DNA from 3 places in the Variovorax sp. GW458-11-26-14-LB1 genome. Region 2 is predicted to be linked to each of the others. Evidence: predicted binding sites of a transcription regulator. Region 2 holds the regulator's gene; each other region holds the start of a gene.
The links. Region 2 encodes sigma-54, which starts transcription at its own class of promoters, with help from an activator protein. Its sites were predicted from a motif close to TGGCANGNAANCTGCTTT; they were not measured.
Positions count from the first base shown of each region.

Region 1: a site for sigma-54 is predicted at 3,781-3,798, ahead of AC07YS_RS10050 (ammonium transporter). Genes of this name have one in related genera too.
Region 3: a site for sigma-54 is predicted at 1,464-1,481, ahead of AC07YS_RS16675 (nitrate regulatory protein). Genes of this name have one in related genera too.

Region 1 covers NZ_JBWKYW010000011.1:12,093-19,436, reverse strand. Annotated here, with positions in the region: gene AC07YS_RS10070 (DUF4139 domain-containing protein) at 1-744, opposite strand, end outside; gene AC07YS_RS10065 (PaaI family thioesterase) at 981-1,427, shown strand; gene AC07YS_RS10060 (acyltransferase family protein) at 1,345-2,607, opposite strand; gene AC07YS_RS10055 (LytTR family DNA-binding domain-containing protein) at 2,754-3,695, shown strand; gene AC07YS_RS10050 (ammonium transporter) at 3,869-5,071, shown strand; gene AC07YS_RS10045 (M14 family metallopeptidase) at 5,185-6,120, shown strand; gene AC07YS_RS10040 (hypothetical protein) at 6,138-6,467, opposite strand; gene AC07YS_RS10035 (peptidoglycan DD-metalloendopeptidase family protein) at 6,490-7,344, opposite strand, start outside.
Region 2 covers NZ_JBWKYW010000028.1:17,185-24,528, reverse strand. Annotated here, with positions in the region: gene argS (arginine--tRNA ligase) at 1-510, shown strand, start outside; gene AC07YS_RS18755 (SPOR domain-containing protein) at 525-1,289, shown strand; gene AC07YS_RS18750 (thiol:disulfide interchange protein DsbA/DsbL) at 1,445-2,089, shown strand; gene lptA (lipopolysaccharide transport periplasmic protein LptA) at 2,212-2,931, shown strand; gene lptB (LPS export ABC transporter ATP-binding protein) at 2,928-3,722, shown strand; gene rpoN (RNA polymerase factor sigma-54) at 3,740-5,335, shown strand; gene AC07YS_RS18730 (phospholipase D family protein) at 5,346-6,962, shown strand; gene AC07YS_RS18725 (LysE family translocator) at 6,975-7,344, opposite strand, start outside.
Region 3 covers NZ_JBWKYW010000023.1:5,220-12,563, forward strand. Annotated here, with positions in the region: gene AC07YS_RS16665 (alpha/beta hydrolase) at 1-415, shown strand, start outside; gene tsaD (tRNA (adenosine(37)-N6)-threonylcarbamoyltransferase complex transferase subunit TsaD) at 351-1,412, opposite strand; gene AC07YS_RS16675 (nitrate regulatory protein) at 1,513-2,778, shown strand; gene AC07YS_RS16680 (CmpA/NrtA family ABC transporter substrate-binding protein) at 3,099-4,346, shown strand; gene ntrB (nitrate ABC transporter permease) at 4,360-5,283, shown strand; gene AC07YS_RS16690 (ABC transporter ATP-binding protein) at 5,280-6,089, shown strand; gene AC07YS_RS16695 (ANTAR domain-containing protein) at 6,115-7,344, opposite strand, start outside.

The DNA.
Region 1 (7,344 bases), on a different contig from region 2:
GCGCACCTTGCGCGTCGTGGTGTCGAGCAGCGCGCGGTAGCTCGGCGTCCAGCCGGGGCCGTTGACCTGGTAGCTGAGCTTCACGTCGGCGTCGGCACTGGCGGCCAGCGTGACGGTCACGGCCGTCACCTGCGCACCCTGGCCCTGCGTGCGACCGCGCTCGGCCAGCAGCGGCTGGAGCTGGCGGTCGAGGTCCGTCTGGCGGCGCTGGATCTGGTGCTGCTTGAGCAGCGCGTCCTGGCCCGAGCGGCGCATCGCGTCGGTCACGGCTGTGAGGTTGCGCGCGTCCATCGGCGCGCGCGCGCCGGGGCCCGACTCGGTGCCCGACAGCCCCTTGAGATAACCCGTGACCATGCCCAGCGCATCGGTCTCGGCCTGCAACGCGGCCTTGCGGTCTTCGAGTTCGCGGATGCGGCCGTCGAGCGCGCTGGTCGCGCAGTTCGCCGAGAGCTCGTGCGCCTCGCTGAGCACCGAGGTCTCGCCCACGCGCACGGCCGCACCAGCCGACACCTGCAGGCTCTGCACGTCGAGCCCGGCCGGCAGGCAGGCGAAGGTGACCGAGCGGCTGCCCGCCGCGACGCGCGCCACGCGCTCCACCGTGGCGCTGCCGGGATAGACCTTGACCTGTGTGATGCGCGAGGCATCGGCCTGCAGCTGCGCATGGGCGCCGACGCCCGCGGTCAGCCAGAGGGCGGCGACGGCGGTGGCACGCAGGAGGGGACGGGCGGAGAACGGTGTGTGCATGGAAAGCCTTCCGGAAGAAAGTCGGTGACGAATCTCCGCTTCTACGGACGGGGCGGGCGAACGGGGTTAAGGCGTCGCGAAGTTTTTTTCATGACGCCGGTGTGACGCGGGCGCGTTGCTGTCGCGCAGGCATCTGCCGGCGGCGAACCGGTCACCCAAGAGACGGTGCGCGGCGGTTCCACTTCCTAGAGTGGGTCTCGCCTTCCCTCCATTGATTCACCCTGAAAGGACCCCCCATGCTCGACACGATCCAGGCCATCAACCGTTCGGCCGCCTTCAATCGCTGGGCCGGCTTCGACGTCACCCAGGCCGCCGACGGGCAGGCCGAACTGCGCATGAAATGGCGCGAGGAAGACATGGGCCAGTACACCGGCTTCCTGCACGCGGGGATGATCGCCGCGCTGCTCGACACCGTGAGCGGCTTCGCGGCCGCCACCGTGGCGGGCCGCGTGCTGGCCTCGCATTTCTCCATCAACTGCATCTCGCCCGCCATCGGCGAGGCCTTCGTGGCGCGCGGGCGCGTGGTGAAGGCGGGGCGCAAGCAGGTGTTCGTCGGGGCCGAGCTTTTCGCTCAGCCTGCGGGTCAGGGCGAAGACAAGCTCAAGCTCGTGGCGACGGCGAACGCCATCCTGGTGCCGGTGGACGAGGCGTCGACGACGCCGAAGCCGAAGCAGGCGGCGTAACCACCACGGCAGGCTCGGCCTCGGGCTTGCGCTTCAGTCCGAACAGCGGGCGCAGCCAGCCGATGCGGCGGATCAGCCCGTCGGTCAGCAGCCAGCAGCCGGCGATGGTCACGGCGACCAGCGCCACGGGCTCCCACACCGGGCCCAGCGCCAGCGGCACCAGCAGCGCCACCCCCGCGACGATCAGCGTCTGGTGCAGCATGTACCACGGGTAGACCGACTCGTTGGCCCAGCGCAGCCACGGCCAGGGGCGGTTCAGGTGGCGGTGGCCATGGCCCAGGATCGTGGCGACCGCGAGCCACAGGTAGGCGGTGCGCAGCACGTTCATCAACAGGCCCTTGGGCGCAACGACGGCCCCGACGCGCAGTGCGATGAACGCGCCGATCGCCGCCACCGCCAGCAGCAGCGACACGCGGCGCAGCCGTTCGAGCTCGCGCCAGATGCCGGTGTCCACGCCCATCCAGTAGCCGTAGAGGAAGACGGTGAAGTAGATGCTGTGCAGGTGGAAGTCCCACACCAGGTTGTGCGTGGCCGGAAAGTGCCGCGCCAGCAGCACCGTCCACGCCAGCAGCGGCAGCGCGGGCAGCATCAGCAGCTGCCAGCCGCGCAGCCCGTTGAAGCGCCGCCGCACCCACTGGCCGGCCGCCGAGCGCCACAGCGGCAGCGTCAACGCGACCAGTGCCGTGTAGAGAAACAGGTAGGGCAGGTACCAGAGGTGGTTCCAGGTGATGCCGAACTCCGCCCCCGCGAACGCGCCCTTGGGCCAGGGCGCGCCCATCGACAGGTAGCGCAGCAGGAAGGTGCCGAAGCCCGGCGCCACCAGCCCGCGCGCCACGCCCTCGGCATAGGCCTGGTAGGGCACGACCACCGCCATGCCGAAGGCCAGCGGCAGCATCAGCCGCAGCCCCCGGCTGCGCAACAGGCCCCAGGTGCCCTGACCCCGGCTCAGGAAACCGAGCGACACGCCCGAGATGAGAAACACCAGGTCCATGCGCCACAGGTTCAGCACCCGCATCGGCCACGGCAGCCACTCGGCCGCGTGCGGGCTCTTCAGGTGCCAGGGCCAGTCGGCCACGTAGTACATGCCCACGTGGTAGAGGATGACGAGCAGGAAGGCGAGGGCGCGCAGGGCGTCGATGTCGTGGCGGCGCTGTGGCGTGGGAACGGAATCGGAGGGCATGGCGAGCTCCTGGAACGAGGAAACGGCGGTCATCGTGGCCCCCGCGCCCGTCCCCGGGGCCATCGCCGGGACGGATCGGCCCGGATTTGTGACGAACGATGGCCCTCAGGGACGAAATCCGGCCCCCGGTTCGCGAGAATCCCCGCATGAGCGAGCCGCGCAAGAACCTGTACGAGCGCTACGAACCGATCCGACGGTACGTCGAGGTCGGCTTCTGGATCGTGCTGATGACGGTGCATGCCGCGATCAGCACCGTGGTCGCGCTCATCGACGCCCGCAGCCGCGCCGTGCCGCGCGCGAACTGGGAGGTCGTCACCTGGGAGGTGTCGAGCCACATCGCGCTGCTGGCCCTGGTGCCGGTGCTGGTGGCCGTGGAGCGCCGGCTGTCGCCGCTGGCGCGCGACCACTGGGTGCGCTTTCTTGCGGGGCATCTGGTGGCCAGCGTGCTCCTGAGCCTGGCGCACGTCGCGGCGATGTTCGGGCTGCGCGCCGCGGTGTACGCGGCCGCCGGCGAGTCCTACGACTTCGCCGGCGCCATGGGGCGATGGGGCTACGAGTACCTGAAGGACGTGCGGGTCTACGCCACGATGGTCTTCGGCGTGTGGGCCTATCGGCTCTTCATGCTGCGGCTGCAGGGCGAGGCGCGCGTGCTCGATCCGCCGGAAGAGGGTGTGGCGCCGGTGCCCGAGGCGCTGGCGGAACCGGAGGGTTTCGAACCCTCCGTGCAGGACGTGCCCCCGCCGGCAGCACCGCCGCCGGCCCGCCCCGAACGCTTCCTCGTGCGCAAGCTGCGCCGCGAATTCCTCATCGCCGCCACCGACATCGACTGGCTGCAGGCCGAGGGCAACTACGTCGGCCTGCACGTCAACGGCCACGACTACCTGCTGCGTGCCACGCTCACCGACTTCCTGACCCAGCTCGACCCCGCCACCTTCGTGCGCGTGCACCGCAGCCACGCGGTGAACCTGGGTCGCATCAAGGAGATCGAGCCGCTCGACGGTGGCGACGCCCGGCTGCACATGCACGACGGCACGACCGTGCCCTGCAGCCGGCGCTACCGCGACGCCCTGCGCGGCGGCGCGGGCTGATCGCTGCGGCGTCGCGTTCCGATCCGGTGCGTGCCCTGCGAAATCGGCCCATTCCTGGGTCGTTTCGCACCATTCAAGAGCCTTCAGGCACCATTTTTGCTTTCTTGCGCCGGCGCCCCGAGCCGTTCGGGTGCGATGCACCAAATCAAACCAAAAACCTGCAAGAAGCTCTCATGGACGCACTCAAACAGGGCGCTGACGCGCTGTTCATCCTTCTCGGCGCCATCATGGTCCTGGCCATGCATGCCGGCTTTGCCTTTCTGGAACTGGGCACCGTGCGCAAGAAGAACCAGGTCAATGCGCTGGTCAAGATCCTGGTCGACTTCTCGGTGTCGACCATCGTGTACTTCCTGGTGGGCTACGGCGTGGCCTACGGCACGCATTTCTTCGTCAGCGCCACCGAACTGTCGGCAAGAAGCGGCTACGAGCTGGTGAAGTTCTTCTTCCTGCTGACCTTCGCGGCGGCCATTCCGGCCATCATCTCGGGCGGCATCGCCGAGCGCGCCAAGTTCTGGCCGCAGCTGATCGCCACCGCGGTGATCGTCGGTTTCGTCTACCCGCTGTACGAGGGCATCGCCTGGAACAAGGCCTTCGGCATCCAGGGCTGGATCGCCTCGGTCACCGGCCACGAGTTCCATGACTTCGCCGGCTCGGTCGTCGTGCATGCCGTGGGCGGCTGGCTCGCGCTGCCGGCCGTGCTGCTGCTGGGCGCGCGCCGCAACCGCTACCGCGGCGACGGCTCGCTGAGCGCACACCCGCCGTCGAACATCCCGTTCCTGGCGCTGGGCGCGTGGGTGCTGTGCGTGGGCTGGTTCGGCTTCAACGTGATGAGCGCGCAGAGCATCGACAAGATCTCGGGCCTCGTCGCCGTCAACTCGCTGATGGCGATGGTCGGCGGCACGCTGGTGGCGCTGGCCATGGGCAAGAACGACCCCGGCTTTGTCTACAACGGCCCGCTCGCCGGCCTCGTGGCCGTGTGCGCCGGCTCCGACCTGATGCACCCGCTGGGCGCGCTCGTGGCGGGCGGCGTGGCCGGCGCCATCTTCGTGTTCATGTTCACGCGCACCCAGAACAAATGGAAGATCGACGACGTGCTCGGCGTGTGGCCGCTGCACGGCCTGTGCGGCACCTGGGGCGGCATCGCGGCCGGCATCTTCGGCACGCAGGCGCTGGGCGGCATCGGCGGCGTGAACCTGTGGGCGCAGCTCATCGGCACCTTGCTCGGCGTGGTCTGGGCGCTGATCGGCGGCGCCGTGGTGTACGGCGTGCTCAAGGCGACGATGGGGCTGCGGCTGTCGCAGGAGGAGGAGTACGACGGGGCGGACCTGTCGATCCACCACATTTCGGCGACGCCGGAGCGGGAAGTGAACTGGTGAGGGCGATGCGGCTCAGGACATGAGCCGCATCGGGGGATTTGCGGCGCACGGCACGAATTTGCCAGCTGTAGCAAACTTGCCGGCGGCCCCCGATCCCACCTGTTCACCACCCCATGACCCAATTGCCCCCCGCCCTCGAAGTCCTCCCCCGCGACCTGTCCGCCTACCGCGAGGGCAACGTCGGCATCGACTACGTGCACCGCTTCGAGTCCGGCAAGCCCGGCCCGCACGTGCTGATCAACGCGCTGACGCACGGCAACGAGATCTGCGGCATGACCGCCGCCACGCACCTGCTCGACACCGGCGTGCGCCCGAAGATCGGCACGCTCACCGTCAGCTTTGCCAACGTGGCGGCCTACGAGTCCTTCAACGAGGCGCTGCCTTTCGACAGCCGCCAGCTGGTGCACAACCTCAACCGCGTGTGGTCGCCCGAATGGCTCGACGGCAGCGAGGACAGCCCCGAGCTGCGCCGCGCCCGCGAGTTGCGCCCGGTGGTGAGCGCGGCCGACCACATCCTCGACATCCATTCCACGAGCCAGCCCGTGATCCCGTTCTGGGTGTATCCGGCCTTCGACCGCAACGCCGAGGCCGCCATGGCCATCGGCCGCCCGTCGGTGCACCTGGTGATGCCCGACGGCCTGGGCTCGGGCACGCCGCTGATCCAGCACGGCCAGCATGGCCGGGCCGACGGCAAGGGCGTGGCGCTGGTGGCCGAGTGCGGCCAGCATTTCCTGCGCTCGGCCTCCGAGCTGGCCACCGCCATCTCGCTCGACTTCCTGGCGCACTTCGGCCTCATCGACAAGGACCCGGCCGTGCCCGCGCCCGGCGAGCAGCGTCGCTTCGAGCTGCTCCAGACGCACGTGATCAAGTCGGAAGACTTCGCCTTCGTGCGTCCACTGATCGGCTTCGAGACCTTTGCCAAGGGCGAGCTGATCGCCACCAACGGCCCCGACGAAATCCGCGCGCCGTGCGACGACTGCACGATCTTCATGCCCGCGCAGCGCACGATCGTGGGGCGCGAAGCGGTGTACCTGACCAGGCCGCTCTGAGGCCGGCGCCCTTCAGTTCAGCAGATCAGCAGGTGCCGCGGTTTGTCCGCGGTGCTGTAGTCGGCATGCCAGTAGTGCGGGTCGTCGCAGAGGCTGAACGCGGCCTGCTTGCCGGCGTGCCGGGCCGTGAAATGCCTTTGGAGCGTGACGTGCACCGAGCCCTCGTCGGGCCAGTCGATGCCGACATCGACGACGCGGTTGCCCGCGGCGACTTCGGCGGCGACGATCCGCTGCAGGGCGGGGTGCAAGAGGGTGTTGAGGCGGGCGAGGGCTTCGCGGCGTTCGGTGGGGGCGAACGAGGAGGCGAGGCAGGCTTCGGTGAAGAGGGGCGGCGCTTTGTCAGGCATGACGGCATTCCGGCTGGGTGCCTCAACCCGCAACGAACAACGCCGGGTCCACCATCGTCCGGTTCAGCATCACCCCCCAATGCAAGTGCGGCCCGGTCACCCGTCCCGTCGCGCCCACCGCGGCCAACGGGTCGCCGGCCTTGAGCACGTCGCCCACCTTCACGTCCCATCGGCTCAGGTGGCAGTACATCGTCAGCAGGCCGCCGCCGTGGTCGACCCAGACGGTGCCGCCGTTGAAGAAGTAGTCGCCGGTGTCGATCACCTTGCCGGCCAGCGGCGCGCGCACGGGCGTGCCGGTGCCGGCCGCGATGTCCATGCCGCTGTGCGGATTGCGCGACTGGCCGTTGAACACGCGGCGCAGGCCGAACGAGCTGGAGCGGCGGCCCGGCACGGGCACGCGCATCTGCAGCGCGGCGTCGGGGCGCAGGTCGGTGAGCGTGGCCATCACGCCGGTCAGGTGATCGCGTTCCTTGGTGTAGCGCGCTTCGTCTTCGGGCGACAGGTCGACCGTGCGCGGCGCCACCGTCAGGCGTTGTTCGCGGTACTGCTTCGGGGCGACGGTGTAGGCGATCTGGCGCTCGGGCTTGCCTTCGGCGCGCACGCTGATGCGGGCCTCGCCCGGTGGGGTGGAGAGCGGAATGCCGACCAGCGCGGTCCATTCGATCGGATCGCCCAGCACGAGCACCGGCACATCACCGGCGAAGGCCTTGGGGCGCGTGGCGGCGGGGCCGAGCGACAGGCGGGCGACGCCGCCCGGCACCAGCGAGGCGCGCGGCCAGACGTCGGGCGCCTGCGGCTTGCTGTTGTTCTTCTTGGCCGGGGCCGCGGCACCGGCGGGCAGCGCCAGCAAGCCGAGGGCGCCGAGCACGGCGCTGCG
Region 2 (7,344 bases):
CGCGCCGGCAGCTACGTCACGCTGCGCGACCTGATCGAGTGGACCAGCACCGATGCCGTGCGCTTCTTCCTGCTCAGCCGCAAGCCCGACACCGAGTTCCTTTTCGACATCGATCTGGCGTTGGCGCAAAACAACGACAACCCGGTCTACTACGTGCAGATGGCGCACGCGCGCATCTGCAAGATGCTGCGCGACTGGGCCGGCGACGTGGCATCTCTGAGCACGGTGGACCTGTCCTCGCTGGAGGCCCCGCAAGCGCAGACGCTGATGCTGCAACTGGCCAAGTACCCGGGCATGTTGACGGCCGCTGCCAAGGATTTCGCGCCCCACGACGTAACTTTCTACCTGCGCGAGTTGGCCGCCAATCTGCACAGCTACTATGACGCCGAGCGTGTGCTGGTCGACGACGAAACGTTGAAGAAAGCGCGCCTGGCACTCGTCGCCGCTTGCGCGCAGGTGCTGCACAATGGCCTCGCGATCCTCGGCGTTAGTGCGCCGAGCAAGATGTGAATCACCCTCTGAACATGAAGAAGACAAGCAGACAACGCGGCAACATCGTCATCGGGCTGATCATTGGCCTGGTGCTCGGTCTGGGCGTCGCCCTGGGCATCGCGGTCTACGTCACCAAGGTGCCGATCCCGTTCGTCAACAAGACGCAACGCGGCGGTGCCGAGCAGGACGAAGCCGAAGCCCGCAAGAACCGCGACTGGGACCCGAACGCGCCGCTGGCCGGCAAGGCCGGCGCGCCCAAGCCGGCCGCCACGCCGCCGGCCGCCACGGCCACCGGCCCGGTGAACCCGATCACCGGCGCGCCCGCCACCGTGGCCCCCGGCACGCCGCCCGTCGCCACCGCGCCGGTCACCGCCCCGGCCCCCGTGGTGGTGGCGCCCAAGCCGGCGCGCCCCGCGCCGGTGCCGGCCGAAGCCAACGCCTTGCCGCCGTCGAACGATCCGCTGGGCGACCTGGCCCGCGCCCGCGCAGGCGGCAGCACGACCACCGCGTCCGCCGCGCCGAGCCACACGGCCGCCGCGCCGTCGTCGTCGGGTGCCGACCCCTTCATGTACTTCGTGCAGGCCGGCGCCTTCCGCACCACCGACGACGCCGAGGCGCAGCGCGCCAAGCTGTCGCTCATGGGCGTCGAGGCCAAGGTCACCGAGCGCGAGCAGGCTGGTCGCACGGTCTACCGCGTGCGCGCGGGCCCGTTCAACAAAAAGGACGACGCCGACCGGCTGAAGGAACGGCTCGACGGCGGCGGTCTCGAATCGGCGCTGGTGCGCGTGCAGCGCTGACCGACGCCTTTCTTGAACAGCCTTTAAGCTCTCGCCCGCGCGGCATCTGCCGCACGCTGTTTTTGTCAATTCCAGCGCCTCGGTCGCGCCGTCCACGGGGAACTCCCGGCGGCGCGCCGGCTCTGTACTGCGGTACCCACAGGAGAACCTTTTCCATGAAACGTCGTGACTTTTCGCTGGCCGCCACTTCGATCGGGCTGCTTTCGCTGGCTGCCGTTCCGGCACACGCCCAGCGCGCCCCCAAGGCCGGCACCGATTTCCTCGTGCTCGACAAGCGCGTGCCCGTCGATGCACCCGCCGGCAAGGTTGAGGTGGTCGAGTTCTTCTCGTACAACTGCCCGCATTGCAACGACTTCGAGCCCTCGCTCGAAGCCTGGGTCAAGGCAGCCCCGAAGGAAGTGGCCTTCCGCCGCATCCCGGTGCCCTTCGTGGGCAACGACGTCGAAGCCAAGCAGCGCCTGTACTTCACGCTCGAAGCCATGGGCAAGCTGGAGGAATACCACCCGAAGGTGTTCGCCGCCATCCACGCGCAGCGCCAGAACCTGAACGGCGACGCCAACATCCAGGCCTGGGCCGAGCGTGCCGGCCTCGACGGCGCCAAGTTCAAGGAAACCTTTGCGTCCTTCGGCGTGGCCAGCAAGGCCCGCCGTGCGGCGCAACAGACCGAGGCCTACAAGGTCGCCGGCGTGCCGGCCCTGGCCGTGGCGGGCCGCTGGTATGTCGATGGCGAAACCGCCGGCAGCATGTCCAAGGTGCTGCAGGTCGCGACCTTCCTCATCGGCGAAGCCAAGAAGGGCTGACCGACCCGACGACCTGGTTTCTTGGTCGAATGCAAGGCCCGCTTCGGCGGGCTTTTTCATTGGCGGCGGTGGGCAATTGCCATCCCACGCATACAATGTTTCAGAGCAAGTTTCGTGCCTTTATGACATTGCCCTCCATCCCCACATTCCCCACCCTTCGTCGCCTCGGCCGCCTGGCTTTCGGTGCGCTGTTGCTGGCCGGTGCCGCCTCGGGCGCCCTGGCCGAAACCGCCGACCGCACCAAGCCGATGAACATCGAGTCCGACTCGATGCGCTACGACGACCTGAAACAGACCAGCGTGTTCACCGGCAACGTGCTGGTCACGAAGGGCACGATCATCATCCGCGGCGCGCGGCTGGACGTGCGCCAGGACGCCGAGGGCTACCAGTACGGCGTGGTCACGGCGGCGCCCGGCAAGCTGGCTTACTACAAGCAGAAGCGCAACGCCGGCGACGAGTGGATCGAGGGCGAGTCGGAAGTCATCGAGTACGACAGCCGCGCCGACAACGTCAAGTTCATCCGCCGTGCCGTCATGCGCCGGCTGATCGGCGCCACGGCCAACGACGAGAGCAGCGGCGCGCTGATCGTCTACGACCAGAGCAACGACACCTACACCGTCAACGGTTCCCTCGTGCCGCCGAACGCCGGCGTCTCGGCGGGCGGCGGCGGCCGCGTGAAGGCCATCCTCACGCCGAAGGCCACGCCAGCCCCGGCGGCGCCCGGCTCCGCACCGGCAGCGGGCGGCAAGAAGCCCGCGGCCCCGGCACCCACCCCCGCGCCCGGCGCCGGGCTGCGCCCGAGCACCACGCTGGGCGGCACCGAAGGGGAAGGGCGCAAGTGATCGAAACCGCAGGAACCCAGACCGCCGACGGCATTCCGGGCAGCCGCCTCGTGGCGCGCGGCCTCAAGAAGAGCTACGGCAGCCGCACGGTCGTGAAAGACGTCTCGCTCGATGTGCAAAAGGGCGAGGTCGTCGGACTGCTCGGCCCCAACGGCGCGGGCAAGACCACCTCGTTCTACATGATCGTCGGGCTGGTGCGCGCCGACGCCGGCGAGATCACCATCGACGGCGAGCCCATCGCCCACATGCCCATTCACCGCCGCGCGCGCATGGGCCTGAGCTACCTGCCGCAGGAGGCCTCGATCTTCCGCAAGCTCACGGTCGAGGAAAACGTGCGTGCCGTGCTCGAGCTGCAGCGCGAGCCCGACGCCAACGGCCGCATGATGCCGCTGACCAAGCAGCACACCGAAGAGCGCCTGGCCGACCTGCTGGCCGACCTGCGCGTGGACCACCTGCGCGATTCGCCCGCGCTCGCGCTGTCGGGCGGCGAGCGCCGCCGCGTCGAGATCGCGCGCGCGCTGGCCACGCAGCCGCGCTTCATCCTGCTGGACGAGCCCTTCGCCGGCATCGACCCGATCGCGGTGATCGAGATCCAGCGGATCATCAGCTTCCTGAAAGAGCGCGGCATCGGCGTGCTCATCACCGACCACAACGTGCGTGAGACGCTGGGCATCTGCGATCACGCGTTCATCATCAGCGACGGGCACGTGCTGGCACAAGGCACACCCTCGGAGATCGTCGACAACGCCGAGGTACGCAGGGTGTACCTGGGCGAGCACTTCCGCATGTAAGGGAGGGTCGCGTCTCCATGAAGCAAGGGCTGTCCCTTCGCGTCTCGCAGCATCTGGCGCTGACGCCACAGCTGCAGCAGTCCATTCGCCTGCTCCAGCTCTCCACGCTCGAACTGAGCCAGGAAGTGGAGCAGATGCTGGACGAGAACCCGTTCCTCGAACGCACCGCGGAAGAAGCGGCGCGCGAGGAGTTCGGGCTGGACACGGCCGACGCGCCGGTGCCGCGCGACGACGCGGGCGAGGGCGAGGCCGAGGCCGAGTTCACGCCGTCCGCCGCCAGCACTTCCTCCACGTCCAGCGACACCACCACCTCGACCCCCGACACCGACGGCCCCGCCGCCGAGATCGCCGAGCGTGAGCCCGACTGGGAAGGCGACGGCACCGTCGACATGGCGCCCGACGACAGCGAGTGGGGCAGCGATGCGCCCGCGCGCCAGAACAACCTGGGCGACGACGAGCGGGCCGATGCCACCGAACTCGCGCGCAGCCAGGAATCGCTGCAGTCCTTCCTGCACCGCCAGGCGCTGAGCCTGCGGCTCAATGAAAACGACTGCGCCGCGCTGCGCTTCCTGATCGAGTCGCTCAACGACGACGGCTACCTCGAAGACTCGCTGCCCGCGCTGGCTTCGGGCCTGGCGGGCGACGACAACGACCAGTTCGACGACCTCGTGCACCACTTCCAGGTGGCGCTGGGCCTGCTGCAGAGCCTGGAGCCGGTGGGCGTCGGCGCGCGCGACCTCGGCGAATGCCTGAGCATCCAGCTGAAGGCGCTCGCCAGCGAAGACGAGACCGAGGCCGAAGCGCTCATCCGCAAGACCGCCATCGCGATCTGCAAGCAGCCCATGGAGCTGCTCGCGCGGCGCGACTTCAAGCGCCTGGCCACGCTCACGCGCACCAACGAAGAGCTGGTGCGCTCGGCGCTGCAGATCATTGCGCGCCTGGAGCCCAAGCCGGGCCGCCGCTTTGTCGACGTCGAACGCAACATCGTCATCCCCGACGTGATCGTCACCAAGACCGGGCGCGGCACCAACGTGAAGTTCCGCGTCATGCTCAACCCCGAGGTCATGCCGCGCCTGCGCGTGCACGACATCTACGCCGGCGCGCTCAAGTCGCACAAGGGCGAGGGCAGCCAGGCGCTGTCGCAGCGGCTGCAGGAGGCGCGCTGGTTCATCAAGAACATCCAGCAGCGCTTCGACACCATCCTGCGCGTGAGCAACGCCATCGTCGAGCGCCAGAAGAGCTACTTCGTGCACGGCGAGCTGGCGATGCGCCCGCTGGTGCTGCGCGAGATCGCCGACGAGCTGGGCCTGCACGAGTCGACCATCTCGCGCGTGACCACCGCCAAGTACATGGCCACGCCCTTCGGCACGGTCGAGCTGAAGTACTTCTTCGGCTCGGCGTTGGGCACCGAGACCGGTGGCAATGCGTCGAGCACCGCGGTGCGCGCGCTGATCAAGCAGTTCGTGAGTTCCGAGAGCATCAAGAAGCCGCTGTCCGACAGCCAGATTTCCGAGATGCTGAAAGAGCAGGGCATCGAGTGCGCGCGCCGCACCGTCGCCAAGTACCGCGAAGCCTTGCGCATCGCACCGGCCAACCTGCGCAAGGCTCTGTAGAAAGCCCACGATGACCCGTCGCCTGCTGTCGCGCTGGGGGCATTGGGTGGTCGCCCTCGTGGCTGCATCGCTGTTCGCCGGTTGTGCCACCTTGCCCGACGAGGCGCCGCGTCCGCCTACCAAAGCGATGGCCGTCTCGGCCGACACCGCGCTCGGCAAGATCGCGCTGGCCTCGCAGCCCGACCCCGACCTCAGCGGCTTTCGCCTGATGCCCGGCGGCGACTTCGCCTTCGACACGCGGCTGCAGCTGGCGCGCCGCGCGCAGCGCACGCTCGACGTGCAGTACTACCAGATCGAGAACGACGAGACCGGCCGCTACCTGTTGCGCACCCTGCGCGATGCGGCCCAGCGCGGCGTGCGCGTGCGCCTGTTGATGGACGACCTGTACACGTCCGGCGAAGACGAGCTGCTGCTCGGCCTGGCCGCCACGCCGAACGTGGAGCTGCGCCTGTTCAACCCGTTCCCGGCCGGGCGTGGCAGCCTGCTCAAGCGCTTCACCGCATCGCTGTTCGACTTCAGCCGCGTCAACCGCCGCATGCACAACAAGCTCTTCATCGCCGACGGCGCGATGGCCGTGGCGGGCGGGCGCAACATCGGCAACCAGTACTTCCGCCGCACCACTGGCCCGAACTTCATCGACCTCGACACCTTCGTCACGGGCGCGCTGATCCCGCGCCTGGGCGTGCTGTTCGACCAGTACTGGAACAGCCCGCACGTGCGCCCGATCGGCGCGGTCGTGCACACCGACCTGCCGCGCGAGGAACTGCAGCGCCGCTTCGACGCCGCCACCGGCCCCGACACCACGCCGCCGCCGCCCAAACCCGCGCCCAACGACCTGCTCGGCTACAGCCCGGTGGCCGACGACCTCGACGCCGGCAAGCTCGGCCTGATCTGGACCACCGCCGAGGCGTATGCCGATTCACCCGACCGCGTGATCGGCAAGACTGCGTCGTACGGCGGCGTGCCGCTGCTCGACGTGGACAGCGTGCGCTACAACGTGGTCGAGCAGATGCGCCGCGCGCGCAGCGAGGTGACGCTGGTCTCGCCCTACCTGATCCCGGGCGCGTCGGGGCTGGAGGTGATGCGCGAGATCCGCGGGCGCAACGTGAAGATCAGCGTGGTCACCAACTCGCTCGCCGCCACCGACGAGCCGCTCGTGCACACCGCCTACCGCCGCTACCGCGCCGACATGCTGGCGCTGGGCGCCGAGCTGCACGAGCTGAGTTCCGCGCGCACGCGGCGCAGCGTGCGCCTCGGCCTGTTCGGCACGTCGGTGGGCCGGCTGCACGCCAAGTCGGCGGTGATCGACCAGCGCATCCTGTTCGTCGGCTCGATGAATTTCGATCCGCGCTCCGAGGTCCACAACACCGAGATCGGTCTGTTCATCCGCAGCCCAGAGATGGCGCAGCAGACCCTGAAGCTGCTCGACGTGCTCAAGCAGCAGGGCGCCTACCGGCTGCGCTTTGCCGAAGGTGGTGATGCGGGCGCAGTCGGCTCGCGGCGCATCGAATGGGTCAGCGAGGAAGGCGGCAAGACCACCGTGCTGCACGAAGAGCCCGACTCGGGCTTCTGGGACCGCACGATGCTCGAACTGCTGGCGCCGCTCACGCCCGAGAGCCTGTTGTAGCGGCTTGGTTGGCTAGGTGCCGCGCACGGCCGACCACACCAGCCGCAGGCCCAGCAGGCCCATCACGCCGCCGGCGGCGCGGTCGATCCAGGTCTTGTAGCGCAGGTAGGCCGCGCGCGGCGCGGCCGAGGACAGCGCCAGCGCGACGATCGCGTACCAGCCCGTCTCGATGCAGAAGATCACGGCCGGCACTGCGAGCGCCAGCACCAGCGGCACCTCGCGCGGCAGGAAGGCCGCGAAGATGCTCGCGTACACCACCGCCGTCTTCGGGTTGCTGATCTGCGTGGCCAGGCCGAGCAGGAAGGTGCGTCCGCTGCGGCCCTGGCTCCGGGGCGAGGCGTCCGTGTCGGGCGTGATCGCGAGCGGCTGCCGCGCGCCGCGC
Region 3 (7,344 bases), on a different contig from region 2:
CTACCTGGGGCGCCGCGTGCTCGGCGCCGAGATCAAGAAGGCCGGCGGCCTGCGCGCCTGGCAGGCGCCCACCGGGCCGCAGCCCGACGAGGAACCCGACCGCAAGCTCTGGCCCTTCTTCCAGCAGTACCTGGCGCCGAAGCCTTCCCAGGACCTGCCGCCGCTGTACCTGGGTTTCGGCCTGGCCGACCGCTTTGCCAGCAACCACAAGCTGCTGGCCGACGCCCTGCCCCCGGGGCGCGTGTTCACCACCGAAGGCGGCCACGACTGGCCCGAGTGGCGCCAGCTGTGGCGCAACGTGCTCGACGTGCTGCCGCTGCCCTCGCTGGGGCGTGCACGGCCGCAGCCGGCTACACGGTTTCCGGCAGCGGCGTCTCGGGCGTCATCAGCGATGCCATCGGCCATCGCGGCTTGACGTCGAAGGCATAGCGCTCCGAGGCCTGCGACAGGCCTGATTGCAGCCGCATCGCCGCCGCCATGGCGATCATGGCGCCGTTGTCGGTGCACAGGTGCAGCTCGGGGTAGTGCACGCGCACCTTGCGCTTCGCGCAGGCCGCGTTCAGTTGCTCGCGCAGGTTCTTGTTGGCCCCCACGCCACCCGCCACCACCAGCCGCTTCAGGCCGGTCTGGTCCAGCGCCGCGAGCGACTTCTTCAGCAGCACCTCGACGATGGCCGCCTGCGTGGACGCCGCCAGGTCGGCCTTGCGCGCCTCGAGCTGGTCGCCGAGCTTCTTGGCCTGCGTGAGCACGGCCGTCTTCAGTCCGGCAAACGAAAAGTCGAGATCGCCGCTGTGCAGCAGCGGGCGCGGCAGCTTGAAGGCCGCGGCGTCGCCCTCTTCGGCCAGCTTCGCCAGCCAGGGGCCGCCGGGGTACGGCAGGCCCATGAGCTTGGCGCTCTTGTCGAAGGCCTCGCCCGCCGCGTCGTCGATGGTTTCGCCGAGCAGTTCGTAGCGGCCCACGCCGTCGACCCGCATCAGCTGCGTGTGGCCGCCCGACACCAGCAGCGCCACGAACGGAAATTCGGGCGGGTCGGCGCTCAGGAACGGCGACAGCAGATGCCCTTCGAGGTGATGCACCCCCAGCACCGGCTTGCCCAGCGCCACGCCGAGCGCGCAGGCCACGCCCGCGCCCACGAGCAGCGCGCCGGCCAGGCCCGGGCCGCGCGTGTAGGCCACCACGTCGATCTCGGCCAGCGAGCGTCCGGCTTCGGCCATGACGGCTTCGGTGAGCGGCAGCACGCGGCGGATGTGGTCGCGGCTGGCCAGCTCGGGCACCACGCCGCCGTAGGCCTGGTGCATGGCGATCTGGCTGTGCAGCGCGTGCGAACGCAGCAGCGGCAGCGCGTCGCCGTGCGACTCGACCAGCGCCACGCCGGTCTCGTCGCAGGATGATTCGATTCCCAACAAGAGCATGGCGCCGAGTGTAGGGGCCGCCCGCCGGCGGCGCCCGCGAAGGGACAAGCGAGGCACGGAAGTTGCACGAGCGGAAGGCGCCCCTTCCGCGCCCCCACGAATGACTTCCGGCCTGAGCTTCCTGATCGCCGCGCGCCGATGCGAGATCGACGCGCTGGACCAGCTCGCGCGCACCAGCGAGCTGGTCGGCGCGATCGGGCGGCTCGTGCATGCGCTGCAGCGCGAGCGCGGCATGTCGAACGTATTCCTGGCCTCGCACGGCGGGCGCTTTGCCGACCAGCGCGGCCCGCAGATCGCCGAATGCCTGGCGCTCGAGCAGCAGGTGCGCGCCGGCTTCGACCGGCTCGAGGCCGAGCACCACCGCGCGGTGGGCGCCGGCCATGGCGCGCGCCTGTTCAGCCGCATCGCCTGGGTGCTGCCCGGCCTGGACGCCCTGCCCGCGCTGCGCCGGCGCATCGACGCGCTCGAACTCCAGCCCGCGCAGGCCGTGGCCGCCTTCGCCAAGCTGGTGGCCGGCCTGCTGGCGGTGGTGTTCGAGGCGGCCGACGGCGCCACCGACCCCGAGATCTCGCGCCTGCTGGTGGCGATGTTCAACTTCATGCAGGGCAAGGAGTTCGCCGGCCAGGAGCGCGCCTTCGGCGCCGCCGCACTCGCGCTGGGCCGGGGCGACGATGCGCAGCGCCAGCAGTGGCGCCACCTCATCGAGTCGCAGGAGCGCTGCTTCCAGGTGTTCATCGATTTCTCGGGCGACGCGGTGCGCACGCTGTGGCACGACAGCCAGTCGGACGCCGTGCTCGCCGAACTCGAGCGCCTGCGCCGCAAGGGCGCCACCTCGGTGCCGGCCGACGCGCTGCTGAGCCAGGCCTGGTTCGACTGCTGCACGCGGCGCATCGACGCCATGCAGACGGTCGAGAACCGCCTCTCGGCCGACCTGCGCGCGCTGTGCGACCACAAGACCGCCCAGGCGCGCAGCGAGCTGGCGGCCTATCGGCAGCTGCTCGGCACGCTGGCCCCGCAGGCCGGCGGCGCCCTCTTCTTCGACGATGCCCAGCAGGCGCAGGACGCCACGCCGGCGCAGCTCGGGCGCCACCTCGAACGCTCGGTGCTCGACATGGTCCAGGAGCAGTCGCAGCGCCTGCAGGCCATGAGCGACGAGCTCGACACCGTGCGTGCCTCGCTCAACGAACGCAAGATCGTCGAGCGCGCCAAGGGCCTGCTGATGGCGCACCGGCGCCTGAGCGAGGCCGAGGCGCACAAGATGCTGCGCCAGACCGCCATGAACCAGAAGCGCCGCCTCGTCGACGTGGCCGAGTCGATGCTGGCCATGGCCGACTACCTGCCGCTCGAGCCTGCACCGCGGCGCTGACCCGGGCCGCTTGGATTGGTGCAGCGCACAACAACTGTGCGTCGCCCGGGTTAGCGAGCCAGCAGGAACTTTCTCCTGCACCGGCGCGCCCTGCCAGCTATCTTTTCCATAGCTCCCAACGGCGGGTTCGAGCTGGCACGTCGCTTGCGTAGTCCTTGGCACGGGACCGCAAGGTCTCAAAGGCAGGTTGCACCCAACGGCGGGTGCGGCCCACCGAACCGGACAAAGGCGTCCCCATCCCGCAAGGGCTCGTTCACGAGCAGCCCCTGCGCGGTGCGGACGCCTTTTCGTTTTTGTCTTTCACTTCTGGAGCCCCGCCCATGTCCGATCTGCTGCTGAAAACCAAACTGAGCCGGCGCCGCGTGCTGCAGGCCGCCGCCCTCGGCGCCGTGGGCATCGACCCCGCGCTGCGCGCCGCCGTCTGGGCCCAGGGCTCGGACAAGCCCGAAAAAGAAGAAGTGAAGATCGGCTTCATCCCGCTGACCGATTGCGCCAGCGTGGTGATGGCCTCGGTGCTGGGCATCGACAAGAAGTACGGCGTGAAGATCGTGCCGAGCAAGGAAGCCAGCTGGGCCGGCGTGCGCGACAAGCTCGTGAACGGCGACCTCGACATGGCGCACGTGCTCTACGGCCTGGTCTACGGCATGCACCTGGGCGTGAGCGGCCCGAAGAAGGACATGGCCGTGCTCATGACCCTGAACAACAACGGCCAGGCCATCACGCTCTCGAAGAAGCTGGCCGACAAGGGCGCGGTCGATGCGGCCTCGCTCGCCAAGCTCATCGCCAAGGAAAAGGGCGAGTACACCTTCGCCCACACCTTCCCCACCGGCACCCACGCCATGTGGCTGTACTACTGGCTCGCCTCGGCCGGCATCGACCCGTTCAAGGACGTGAAGAACATCACCGTGCCGCCCCCGCAGATGGTGGCCAACATGCGCGTGGGCAACATGGACGGCTACTGCGTGGGCGAGCCCTGGGGCCAGCGCGCGATCATGGACGGCATCGGCTTCACCGGCATCACGACGCAGGACATCTGGAAGGACCACCCCGAGAAGGTGCTGGGCTGCACCGCGGAGTTCACGAAGAAGTACCCGAACACCGCGCGCGCCGTCACGGCCGCGATCCTCGAGGCCGGCAAGTGGATCGACACCGGCCTGCAGAACAAGAACAAGATGGCCGAAACCATCGCCGACAAGAGCTACGTCAACACCAGCGTGGACGCCATCAACCAGCGCATCCTGGGCCGCTACACCAACGGCCTGGGCAAGAGCTGGGACGACCCCAACCACATGAAGTTCTACAACGGCGGCGCCGTGAACTTCCCGTACCTGTCGGACGGCATGTGGTTCCTCACGCAGCACAAGCGCTGGGGCCTGCTGAAGGAGCACCCCGACTACCTGAAGGTGGCCACCGAGATCAACCGCATCGACATCTACAAGCAGGCCGCCGCCGCTACGCAGACGCCCGTGCCCAAGGACGTGCTGCGCACCAGCAAGCTCTTCGACGGCACCGTCTGGGACGGCAAGGACCCGAAGAAGTACGCCGAGTCTTTCAAGCTCCATGTCTGAGGAGAAACGCACCATGGTCAGCGCTGTCTTCCATTCCCCGCTCGACGCCGTGGCCTCGCAGGTCACCGCGCCCGTGGTGTCCAGGCCCCTGGCACCCGCCCCCGCCGTTGCAGTCGCTGCGGCGGCACCCGTGCCCCGCACCCGCACGCCCCTCGATCTGCGCGCCTTCTGGATGCGCGTGCTCCCGCCGTTCCTGGGCTTCGGCCTGCTGGTGCTGGTGTGGGAGATCGTCGCCATGAAGAGCACCACCGGCTTCCCTTCGCCGCTGGCCACCTGGCAACAGGCGCTCACGGTGTTCAGCGACCCGTTCTACAGCAAGGGGCCGAACGACCAGGGCGTGGGCTGGAACGTGCTGTCGTCGCTGCAGCGCGTGGCGCTGGGCTTCGGCCTCGCCGCAGCGGTCGGCATTCCGGCCGGCTTCGCCATCGGGCGCTTCGAGTTCCTCTCGCGCATGTTCAACCCGCTCATCAGCCTGCTGCGCCCGGTGTCGCCGCTCGCGTGGCTGCCCATCGGCCTGCTGGTGTTCAAGGGCGCCAACCCGGCCGCGATCTGGACCATCTTCATCTGCTCGATCTGGCCGATGGTCATCAACACCGCCGTGGGCGTGCAGCGCGTGCCCAGCGACTACATGAACGTGGCCAAGGTGCTCAACCTCAGTGAATGGAAGATCCTCACCAAGATCCTCTTTCCCGCCGTGCTGCCCTACATGCTCACGGGCGTGCGGCTGGCCGTGGGCACCGCGTGGCTGGTGATCGTCGCAGCCGAGATGCTCACGGGCGGCGTCGGCATCGGCTTCTGGGTGTGGGACGAGTGGAACAACCTCAACGTCGCCAACATCATCATCGCGATCTTCGTGATCGGCATCGTCGGCCTGGTGCTGGAGTTCGCGCTCATCAAGCTAGCTACCGCATTCACGTTCGAAGAGGTGAAGTCATGAACGACGACAGCAAGTACATCGAGATCCACAACGTCGAACAGGCGTTCAAGACGCCCAAGGGCCGCTTCGTCGCGTTGCGCGACGTGAACCTGAACGTGGCCAAGGGCGAGTTCGTCACGCTCATCGGCCACTCGGGCTGCGGCAAGTCGACGCTGCTGAACCTGATCGCCGGGCTGACCACGCCCACACAGGGCGTGCTGTTGTGCGCCAACAAGGAGATCAAGGGCCCGGGGCCCGAGCGCGCCGTGGTGTTCCAGAACCACTCGCTGCTGCCCTGGCTCACCTGCTTCGAGAACGTGTACCTCGCGGTCGAACGCGTGTTCGCGGCCACCGAAAGCAAGGCGCAGCTGCGCGAACGCACCGACGCAGCGCTTGCGCTGGTGGGCCTCACGCCCGCGGCGCAGAAGCGCCCCGGCGAAATCTCGGGCGGCATGAAGCAGCGCGTGGGCATCGCCCGTGCGCTGTCGATGGAGCCCAAGGTGCTGCTGATGGACGAGCCCTTCGGCGCGCTCGACGCCCTCACCCGCGCCAAGCTGCAGGACGAGCTGCTCGCCATCGTGCAGAAGACGCGCAGCACGGTCGTCATGGTCACGCACGATGTCGACGAGGCCGTGCTGCTCAGCGACCGCATCGTGATGCTCACCAACGGCCCGGCCGCCACCATCGGCGAGGTGCTGGCGGTGGACATCGCGCGCCCGCGCAACCGCGTCGCACTGGCCGAAGACCCGGCCTATGTGCATGCGCGCAAGGCGGTGATCGATTTTCTCTACACGCGCCAGGCGCATGTGGAGAAGGCCGCGGCCTGACCCGGCAGGCGCGGCACGACGGGCATCAAGACATGATGACCTGCAGGCTGTGCTCGTACCACCCCGTGAGGCGCTCGAAGGTGTCCACGAGCGCCTCGCTGGAACGCACCAGCGTGGCGCGCCCTTCGGGGCTGTCGAGCGCCTGCACGCCGCCGACGAGGCGCAGCCACTCGTCGCGCGCGCTCGCCAGCCCGGCGCGGATCTCGGGCGAGCTGAGCGGCGCGCGCTCCAGCTCCAGCAGCGCGGCTTCGAATTCGTTCATGGTCGGCAGCAGCCGCTCGCGCGAGGCGCCGGCTGCGAGTGTCGAGGCCAGCAGCGCGTCCTTGGCCAGCCGCTGCGCGCGCATGCGTTGCCGTCCGCAGATGTTGACGATGCGCAGCGCGCGCCGCGCACCCGAGGCCTCCAGCGCATCCGTCAGCGACTCGGCCGCCGACAGCAAGGCCTCGCCGCGTGCATCGATCGCAGCCAGCCCCTGCGACGCGGGCTTGGCCGCCAGCAGTGCGGCCAGCGCGAGCCACGCGGCCTGCACCTCGCCGAGCGCCTGCACGCCGGCCGGGCCCAGCTCGAGGGCCGTCAGATGATCCAGCGTCTGCTGCACCCGCTCGGTCGACTGCGTGCGCAGCACGCGCGCGCGCTGCGCGTCGATGCCGGCCGCGAGCTGCGCCGCCACGCGCACCAGCCGCTGCGAGAGCATGCGCAGCTGGCCCGCGCGGTTGATCGCCTCGGCCCACTGCGCGGCCTCGATGACCGAGCGCGACACCTCGCCCAGCCGCAGGTTGGCGTGCATCGCGGCGCCGCGCAGCAGGCCGAAGGCCTCGTCCTCGCCGATGCCGCGCGCGGACATCAACAGGCCCTTGGCACGGTCGACCCACTTGCGCTCGTCCATGCGGGTGCGCAGGGCGTCGAGTTCGGTGCGCAGCGCGGCCTCGCGGGTCCAGCGGGCCTGCGCCTGCGCGATCAGTGCGGCGAGCGCATCGGCGCCATCGATGGGTACCCACCCGTGCACGCCCGCGGCCACGAGCGCCGCGTGCTGCGCGCCGTCCAGCGGCGCGCTCATCACGCCCAGGGCGCACGGCGGCGCGCCGCCCCAGGGGGCCAGCGCTTCGAGCAACGCGTCGAGCTGCGGCTCTGTTTCATCCAGATGCACCAGGACCATCGACGGTGCAAGCGCCTGCGTGCGCTGCACCAGCGTGTGGCAGCCCGCGCGCCCGAGCACCGCGACGCCCGCGGCATCGATCGACTGCTGCAGCGGCGC